2 regions of the Micromonospora sp. WMMB235 genome follow, and region 2 is predicted to be linked to the other one. Evidence: riboswitches for the same ligand, from Rfam matches in the RefSeq annotation. Region 2 holds a riboswitch; the other holds the start of a gene.

Region 1 (4,368 bases), 5.3 Mb from region 2:
CGGCGCGACCCGGCGGGCGCGATACTCGGCGGTATGGGGAATACCGGACGCCGCTGGGCGTGGGTGGCGGTCCTGCTCGTCGGCGTCGGGCTTCACCTGCTGGTGCTGGAGACACTCGCCGGCACCGGGACCGTCACGTTCGTCCCGGCGCTGATCGTGCTCGGCGCGTGCGTCGCGCCCGCCACGTTCCTGGCCTTCGCCCAGGGACGGCCGGCCCGCCGCCCGGTCCCCGGCTCCGTCGTCGGCGTCGCCGCGCTCCTCGGCGGCGTGGTCGGCGTGGTCGCCGCCGGCTGGCTGGAGTACGGCACCCTGCACCGCCTCGGCGTCCTGCCGATGGCGCTCGTCGGCCTGGCCGAGGAGACCGCCAAACTGATCGTGCCGGCCGGCATCCTGCTGCTGTGGCGGCGGCACCCGTCCCCGGCGCAGGGCCTGGTGATCGGCGTGGCCTCCGGCGCCGGGTTCGCCGCGCTGGAGACCATGGGCTACGCGTTCGCCGCGTTCGTCGGGTCGGAGGGCAACCTCGGCGCGGTCGAGCGGACGCTGCTGGTACGCGGTCTCACCGCGCCCGCCGCGCACCTGGCCTGGACCGGGCTGACCGCCGCCGCGCTGTTCACGTTCGCCGCCGCGCCCGGCGGCCGGAAGCTGGCGGCGTTCCTGCTCACCTTCGCCGCCGCCGTCACGCTGCACACCTGCTGGGACACGTTCGGCACCCAGCCCGCGTACGTGTTCATCGGCGCCGTGTCGCTGGGCTGGGTGCTGCTGCGCCTGCACCTGGACCGCGAGCGGCCGCCCGCGTCCGGGACGCCGGCGGAGCCGAACCGGGACCGGCCTCATGGTCATCGCCAGTTCGCCGAGGTGGCGGGGTCGGAGCGCTTCTGATGCCGCCACCTCGGCGTGATGGAGTCGATCAACCGGCCGGGGCATTGCCGACCCCCGACCAGCCGACGCCCGCACCGCGCCCCGGTGCGTCTCAGCCGGCGGCCAGCCGGACGCCGAGCGCGACGAAGGCGACAGCGCAGAGCCGGTCGACGCGCCGTGACCAGCGGCTGTCGCCCCACCGGCTGGCGAACCGCCCGGCACCCACCCCGAGCGCCAGGTCCACGGCTAGCTGCACCGCGACGAACAGCGCCCCGAGCAGCACCAGCTGCGCCGCCACCGGGCCCGCCTCGGGCCGGACGAACTGCGGCAGGAACGCCACACTGAACAGGATCATCTTCGGGTTGAGCAGGTTCGTCAGCAGCCCGCGCCGGAACGCCCGCCCGGCGCCGCCGTCCGGCCGGTCCGCCGGTGCGCCGGGCCGGCCCGTGCCGCGCAGCGCCCGCAGGCCCAGCACGATGAGGTACGCCGCACCGGCCCACCGGATCGCGGTGAACAGCACCGGGGACGCGGCGATCAGCGTGGCGAGCCCGGCCACCACGGCGGCGACGTGCACCGCCTCCCCGGCGGCGACCCCGAGCGCGGCCACCGCGCCCGCCCGTGGGCCGTACCGGGTGGCGTTGGCGAGCACGAACATCATGTCCGGCCCCGGGGTGAGCATGAGCACCACGATGGCGGCGAGGTAACCCGCGAGCGTGGCCGCCGACAGTCCGAGCACCGGTCAGCCCTCCCCGGCGCCGTCGAGCAGCGCCCGGCGCAGCGCCAGCCGGTGTTCGCGCCGGATCTGCGCCTCCCGGTAGCGCCGCCGGTCGCCGTCGGTCTCGGCGTGCAGCGGCGGCACCGGCCGGGGCTGCCCGTCGTCGTCCACCGCTACCATCACCAGGTGCGCGGTCGCCACGTCCACCGGCGGCACCGCGCGGTCCCACCGGTCCGCGCTGACCTTCACCGCCACCTCCATCGAGCTGCGGCCGGCCCAGGTGATCCGGGCGTCCACGTGGACCACGTCCCCGACGCGTACCGCCCGCAGGAACGCGGTCTCGTCGATGGCGGCGGTGACGGCCGGGCCGTCGGAGTGGCGGGCGGCGACCACACCGGCGACCGAGTCGATCAGGTTGAGGATCCGCCCGCCGTGGACCGTGCCCATCAGGTTGGTGTGGTGCTGGTCCATGATCTGCGACAGGGTCAGGTGCGAGGCCGACGGTGGTCGGCCGGTGAGCGTGATGGTGTCGGGCACTGTGCGGTTCCGTCCTCGCAGAAGCGGACCGCCGACCGGCCGGGGTGTGCACGTCGAGGACACGCCGACGGCCCTGCGCACGACGTGTCACCCGCCCGACCCACCCGCGAGGTCGACGGCGGCGCGCACCGGTGGTACGCGCGACGCGGGCAGGTCTTCGGACTCGCGGGCGTGACACGAGGTCGCCTACTGGCCGTCGCTTCCCAGGCCGTGGCCCAGTGCTGTTGACGGCTGTCGTTCCCACTCACCGCTGCGGGGCAGTCCCGGATTCCCACCGGGTTCCCTCTTACGACACCCGGCCGTCGCCGACCGGGTGAACCAGCGCTTCCCGCAGCGTAGACCAGCGTCCGAGGCCGGCGGCACAGGCGTCAGGCCGGCGCCGATCCCGTCACAGCGGCAAGCGGCGCCGCGCCGAACGACACCGCGAACCGCTTGCACCAGATCGACACGCTGCGCAGACCGTCCAGGTCCACCGACGCCGGGATGTCGTACGCCTGGTCGCCGATGTTGCCCTTGAGTCGGCCCAGCTCGACCCAGCGGCCGTCGTCGAACACCTGCCAGCCGGCCCGGCCGGGCAGCACCTTCCGGTCGGTGAGCCACACCCGCAGATCGGGTCCGTCGGAGGTGTCCAGTCCGCGCAGGAGCAGCTGACGGCGGCCGTCGGCGAGACGGACGAGCTGCGCCCGGCCGGACGTGTCGTGCTCGTGGGTGACGAAGTCACCGGCGGCGAGCACCACGTCGGCGGGGGCCGCGCCGGTCGGTGACGGGCTGGTCGTGCCGGCCGGCGCCGGTGAGGGCTCCGCCACAGTGGGCAGCGTCTCGCGTACCTCGCGGTCGGTCACCAGCCGCCACGGCTGGAACAGGTACAGGCTCACCCCGAGACCGGTGACGGCCACGACGGCCAGCACCGACGACACCACACGTCTTCTGCCCATGCTCCGAAGGTAGGCGCGTAGCCGGCGGAAAGATCTTTCCGTCCGCTTACGGGTCGACCGCGGGCCGCCGCACCGGGACGCCGATGGGTAGCGTCTGGCCCATGGGGCGCTACGTGCTCGTCGTCGACGACGACCGGACGGTGAGCGACGTCGTCCGGCGCTACCTCGAACAGGACGGCTGCCGGGTCCGGTTGTCCTTCGACGGGCCGGACGCGCTCGCCGCGGCCGAGGAGGAGCCACCCGACCTGGTGGTCCTCGACCTGATGATGCCGGGTCTCGACGGCATCGAGGTGTGCCGGCGGCTGCGTCGCCGGCTGCCCGGCCTGCCCGTCGTCATGCTCACCGCGCTCGGGGACGAGGCCGACCGGGTCGCCGGGCTGGAGGTCGGCGCGGACGACTACGTAACCAAGCCGTTCTCGCCCCGTGAACTCGTGCTGCGCATCCGGTCGGTGCTGCGGCGCGCGGCCCCGCAGGACCGGGGACCGACAGGGGTGCTGCGCGACGGCGACCTCACCGCGGACACCGACCGGCGCGTCGCCGAGCGCGGCGGGCAGCCGCTGTCGCTGACCGTACGGGAGTTCGACCTGCTCGCGTTCCTGCTCGCGAACCCGGGACGCGCCTGGTCGCGGGCCGAGCTGCTGGACCGCGTGTGGGGCTGGCGGTTCGGCGACCAGTCCACAGTCACCGTCCACGTCCGGCGGCTGCGGGAGAAGATCGAGGACCACCCGGCGCAGCCGCGCCGCATCGTCACCGTGTGGGGCGTCGGTTACCGGTACGAGCCGTCGGAGGCGTCCCGGTGAACGAGCTGATGGTCATCGGGCTCTACGCCCTGCTCGCAGGCGCTGCGGTCGGCGCGCTCGGCGTCGGCGCGCTGCGGCTGGTGCGCCACCGGTCGATCCTCGCGCACATCGCGGTGCTGCTCGCGGTCACCATCGCCTCGGTGACGGCCGGCGTCACGGCCGTTGCCCAGGCCATGTTCCTGTCCGCGCACGACCTCCAGGTCGTCCTCGTCACGGTCGCCGCGTCCGCGGCGCTCAGCCTGGCCGTCGGGGTGGCGTTCGCCCGCCGCCTCGCCCAGGCGGCGGTCTGGGCCGACCAGGCCCGGCAGCGGGAACGGCAGCTGGAGGCGGGCCGCCGCGAGCTGGTCGCGTGGGTCTCCCACGACCTGCGTACGCCGCTGGCCGGGCTGCGGGCGATGGCGGAGGCGCTGGAGGACCGGGTGGTCGACGAGCCGGCGGCGGTGGCCGAGTACCACCGCCGGATCCGGGTCGAGACGGACCGGATGACGCGCCTGGTCGACGATCTGTTCGAGCTGTCCCGGAT
Region 2 (4,368 bases):
GAGTAGAGGAACGACTCGCCGCCACGGACGTCCCCGGCCAGCGCCGGGCCGACCAGGATGACCGCTGCCTGTCGCAGACCGGCCTGCTCGACCCGGCCGCCGATGTCGGCCAGCGTGCCGCGCAGGATGAGCTCCTGCGGCTGCGACACCCGGTGCACCACGACTATGGGGCAGTCGTGGCCGTAGTAGCCAGCCAGTTCGGCGGCCAGCTCGCGGGTACGCGTGACCGCCAGGTGCAGGGCGAGCGTCGCGCCGGTCGCGGCGAACGCGGCGAGCTTCTCTCCCGACGGCATGACCGTGGACCGGGCCTGCGCGCGGGTGAGCACGACCGACTGGGCCAGCTCCGGGACGGTCAGCTCGGCGCCGACGGCGGCGGCAGCAGCCGCATAGGCCGGCACGCCGGGCGTGACGTCCCACGGGACCCGGGCGGCGTCGAGCCGGCGTGCCTGCTCGTGCACCGCCGAGTACAGCGACGGGTCACCGGAGCACAGCCGTACGACCTCGGACCCGTCGGCGTGTGCCTGGACCAGGTGCGTGGTGATCTGGTCCAGGTCGAGGTGCTGGGTGTCGATCAGCCGGGCGTCGTCACGGCAGTGCTCCAGCACCTCGGCGTCGAGGTACGTGCCCGGGTACAGGCACACGTCGGCGGACTCGAGCAGGCGTACCGCGCGGAGGGTGAGCAGGTCGGCGGCGCCGGGCCCGGCCCCGACGAAATGGACGGTCATGAATCTCCCTTGACGATGGACCACTGGCTGACTGCCCGTGCGGGCGTCCAGCCGGTGAAGCCGCCGAGCGGTTCGGCGCGTTCGACGTGCAGGCGGACGAGTTCACCGCCGCGCCGGCTGTGCTGCTCCAGCAGCACCGCCTCGGTCTCGGCGGTGACACCGTGCACGACGAGCCGTCCACCGGCGCCGAGCGCATCCCAGCAGGTGTCCAGCACGCCGGGGACGGTGGCCCCGCCGCCGACGAACACCGCGTCGGGACGGTCCAGGCCGGACAGGGCCCCGGGCGCCGAACCCTCGACCAGACACAGACCCGGCACGCCGAGGGCAGCGGCGTTGCGGTGCACCAGCGCGGCCCGGTCGGAGCGGGGCTCCACCGCGATCGTCCGTGCCGTCGGCCAGGCCCGCATCCACTCCACACCGATCGAGCCGCTGCCGGCGCCGACGTCCCACAGCAGCTGACCGGGCGCGGGCGCGAGCCGGGCCAGGGCACTGGCCCGCAGGTCACGTTTGGTGATCTGCCCGCCGTGCTCGAACGCGTCGTCGGGCAACACGCCGCCCGAGGCCCAGCCCGGACCGGCACCGCGAGCTTCGACAGCGAGAACGTTCAACCGCGGCACGTCGTTCAGGTCCCACCCGGCCGCGGTGGTCGCGGTACACGACTCACCGGCGGCACCGAGGTCACCGAGCACGACCAGCCTGGACTGCCCCCAACCGAGCCCGGTCAGCACCGCGGCCACGGCCGCGGGTGTCGTCTCGTCGCTGGACAGCACGAGCAGCCGGCGCCCGGCCGAGAGCGCAGGCACGATCAGCCGTAGGTCCCGGCCGACCAGGCTGACCGTGGTGACGGACTCGGCCGGCCATCCGAGACGTGCTCGGGCGAGGGCTACCGAGGAGACCCCGGGCACGATCGTCACGCGCTCCGGGCCCAGGACGTCCAGCAGCGTCGTGCCGATACCCGACACGAGCGGGTCGCCGGAGGCCAGCACGACAACCGGCCCTCGCGCGGAGGCGAGCACACCTGGCAGATTGTCCCGCAGCGGCGACGGCCACGCCACGCGCTGCTGGCCGTCGACGGGCGGCACCGCCTCGAGGTGCCGCCGCCCGCCGAGCAGCGTCGCGGCCGCCCGCACCAGCGCCCGGGACGGCTCCGGCAGACCCACCCACCCGTCAGCCCCGATCCCCACCACGGTCACCCGCTCCTCCATGGAGATGCACCCTAGCCGCCCACCGGCCCTTGCCCCGGCCACCGGGGCGTCTATGGTGATGCACAGGTTCGAGGTGCCCCACGACCGTGGTCGCGGGGAGAATCTGGGAAGCCGGTGAGAATCCGGCACAGGGCCCGCTGCGGTGATCCAGGCATTGACCTGGGAAGTCCGAAGACCGGCCTCGATCCGATCCACGGCGCATGCCGCGTCGTGGACCGCCATGGCAGATCGAGCGGGAGCCCTACATGCCAGCGCAGTACCCCTTTTGTGCCGTCGTCGGCGCCGACGACATGACTCTCGCCCTCACCCTGGTCGCGATCGATCCGCTCATCGGCGGTGTCCTGATCCGCGGGGAGAAGGGCACTGCCAAGACCACTACCGTGCGCGGCCTCGCCGAGGTGCTCCCGGCGGTACGGGTCTATGCGGGCGACCGGTTCTCCATCGACCCGGACGATCCCTCGGCGGTCTGCCCCGACGGGCCGTTCGACGTGCCCACGCCCGTCGTCGAACGGCCGGTACGCCTCGTCGAACTACCCGTCGGAGCCGGCGACGACCGGGTGACCGGATCGCTGAAGCTCGATGCCGCGCTGCGAGACGGCGTCGTCGCGTTCGAGCCTGGCCTGCTGGCCCGGGCCCATCGTGGCCTGCTGTACGTCGACGAGGTCAACCTGCTGCCGGACCACCTGGTCGACCTGCTGCTCGACGCCGCGGCGACCGGCCGGGTCAGCGTCGAACGCGACGGTGTCTCGGTCGAGCATGCCTCCCGGTTCGTGTTGATCGGCACGATGAACCCGGAGGAGGGCGAACTGCGCCCGCAGCTGCTCGACCGGTTCGGCCTGACGGTCGAGGTCGCCGCCCCGCGTGACCCCGTCCTGCGGGTGCAGGCGGTCCGCCGCCGGCTCGCATTCGACGCCGACCCGGAGGGCTTCGCCACACGCTGGGCCGGCGAGCAGGAAGCCCTGCGCACCCGGCTGGCCGCCGCCCGGCGCTCGCTGGCCGGTGTCGTGCTCGACGACGAGACGCTGACCAGGATCGCCGAGCTGTGCGCCGCGTTCGACGTGGACGGCCTGCGTGCGGACCTCGTCACCGCTCGCGCCGCCGCGGCGCACGCGGCCTGGCGGGGACGTACGCGAGTGACACTCGAGGACATCCGCATCGCCGCCCGTCTCGCGCTGCCGCACCGCCGCCGCCGCAACCCCTTCGACGAGCCCGGCCTGGACCAGGACCGCCTGGACGACCTACTCGGCCACAACGACCCCGACCCCGGACCCGACGGTCCCGGCGGCGGTCTGCCCGACGACACCGGGCACGACAGATCGGCCGGGGACGTGCCCGGCTCTCCCGGCGAGAGCCCGCCCGTACCGGAGCCCGAACGGCAGGCCGCCACATCGATGGCATCCGCGGGCGAGCCCGCACGTGCCCGCTTGCTGGTCGTGAAAGGAACCGGCGACGGTCAGGCCGGCCGGCGGTCCCGGGCACGAACACCGCAGGGCCGTGTCGCCGGGCAGCGGCGGCGCACGTCCGGCGACGGCCGGCTGCACCTGCCGGGCACCATCACCGCGGCGGCGCCGCATCAGCATTCCCGGGGTGGCTTGACCGGCGGTCGCGGCCTCGCGCTCGTGCCCGGCGACCTGCGCCGGGCCGAGACCGTCGGGCGCGAGTCGAACCTCGTGCTGCTGTGCGTGGACGCGTCCGGTTCGATGGCGGCCCGCCGCCGCATGGAGCAGGTCAAGACCGCTGTGCTGTCGCTGCTGCTGGACGCCTACCGCCGCCGGGACAAGGTCGCACTGGTGACGTTCCGCCGGCACACCGCCGAGGTCGTCCTGCCACCGACCGGCTCGGTCGACGTCGCCTCCCGCCGCCTGGCCGACCTACCGGCCGGTGGCCGGACCCCGCTCGCGGAGGGCCTGGAACGCAGTGGCGAGGTGCTGCGCCGGGAGGCGCTGCGCGACCCGTCCCGCCGGCCCCTGCTCGTCGTGGTGACCGACGGCCGCGCCACCTCCGGCCCGGACCCGCTGGGTCGTGCCCACCGCGCCGCCGCCGCGCTCGCCACCAGCGGTGTCCAGGTCGTCGTCGTGGACTGCGAGACCGGACGATTCCGGCTCGGCCTCGCCGCCCGGCTTGCCACTCATCTGAGGGCCGAGCACGTGCCGCTCGGTGAAGTGACCGCCGACGGGCTCACCGGGGTCGTTCGCACGGCGACCGCTCCGCGGGCGGGGGTGGCCTGATGCCGCAGGGTAAGCCGCTCACCGTCCCGGACGACGGCAGCACCACCCGCCAGCGGCGCAACCGGCCGCTGCTGATGGTCCACACCGGAAACGGCAAGGGCAAGTCGACCGCCGCCTTCGGCATGGCGATGCGCGCCTGGAACCAGGGCTGGGACATCGGGGTGTTCCAGTTCGTGAAGTCGGCCAAGTGGCGCATCGGGGAACAGACCG

What was found. A riboswitch is a leader RNA that binds a small molecule or an ion and turns the genes downstream of it on or off. The one in region 2 is predicted to bind cobalamin.
Region 1: another riboswitch for cobalamin. It lies ahead of BFV98_RS07045 (acyl-CoA thioesterase); the one in region 2 lies ahead of BFV98_RS30855 (magnesium chelatase subunit D family protein).

Annotation. Positions count from the first base shown of each region.
Region 1 covers NZ_MDRX01000001.1:1,617,480-1,621,847, reverse strand. The annotation lists gene BFV98_RS07055 (PrsW family glutamic-type intramembrane protease) at 34-879, shown strand; gene BFV98_RS07050 (LysE family translocator) at 971-1,594, opposite strand; gene BFV98_RS07045 (acyl-CoA thioesterase) at 1,598-2,110, opposite strand; cobalamin riboswitch at 2,241-2,448, opposite strand; gene BFV98_RS07040 (DM13 domain-containing protein) at 2,479-3,045, opposite strand; gene BFV98_RS07035 (response regulator transcription factor) at 3,147-3,845, shown strand; gene BFV98_RS07030 (sensor histidine kinase KdpD) at 3,854-4,368, shown strand, end outside.
Region 2 covers NZ_MDRX01000001.1:6,926,600-6,930,967, reverse strand. The annotation lists gene BFV98_RS30865 (cobalt-precorrin-4/precorrin-4 C(11)-methyltransferase) at 1-725, opposite strand, end outside; gene BFV98_RS30860 (bifunctional cobalt-precorrin-7 (C(5))-methyltransferase/cobalt-precorrin-6B (C(15))-methyltransferase) at 722-1,930, opposite strand; cobalamin riboswitch at 1,985-2,129, shown strand; gene BFV98_RS30855 (magnesium chelatase subunit D family protein) at 2,176-4,158, shown strand; gene cobO (cob(I)yrinic acid a,c-diamide adenosyltransferase) at 4,158-4,368, shown strand, end outside.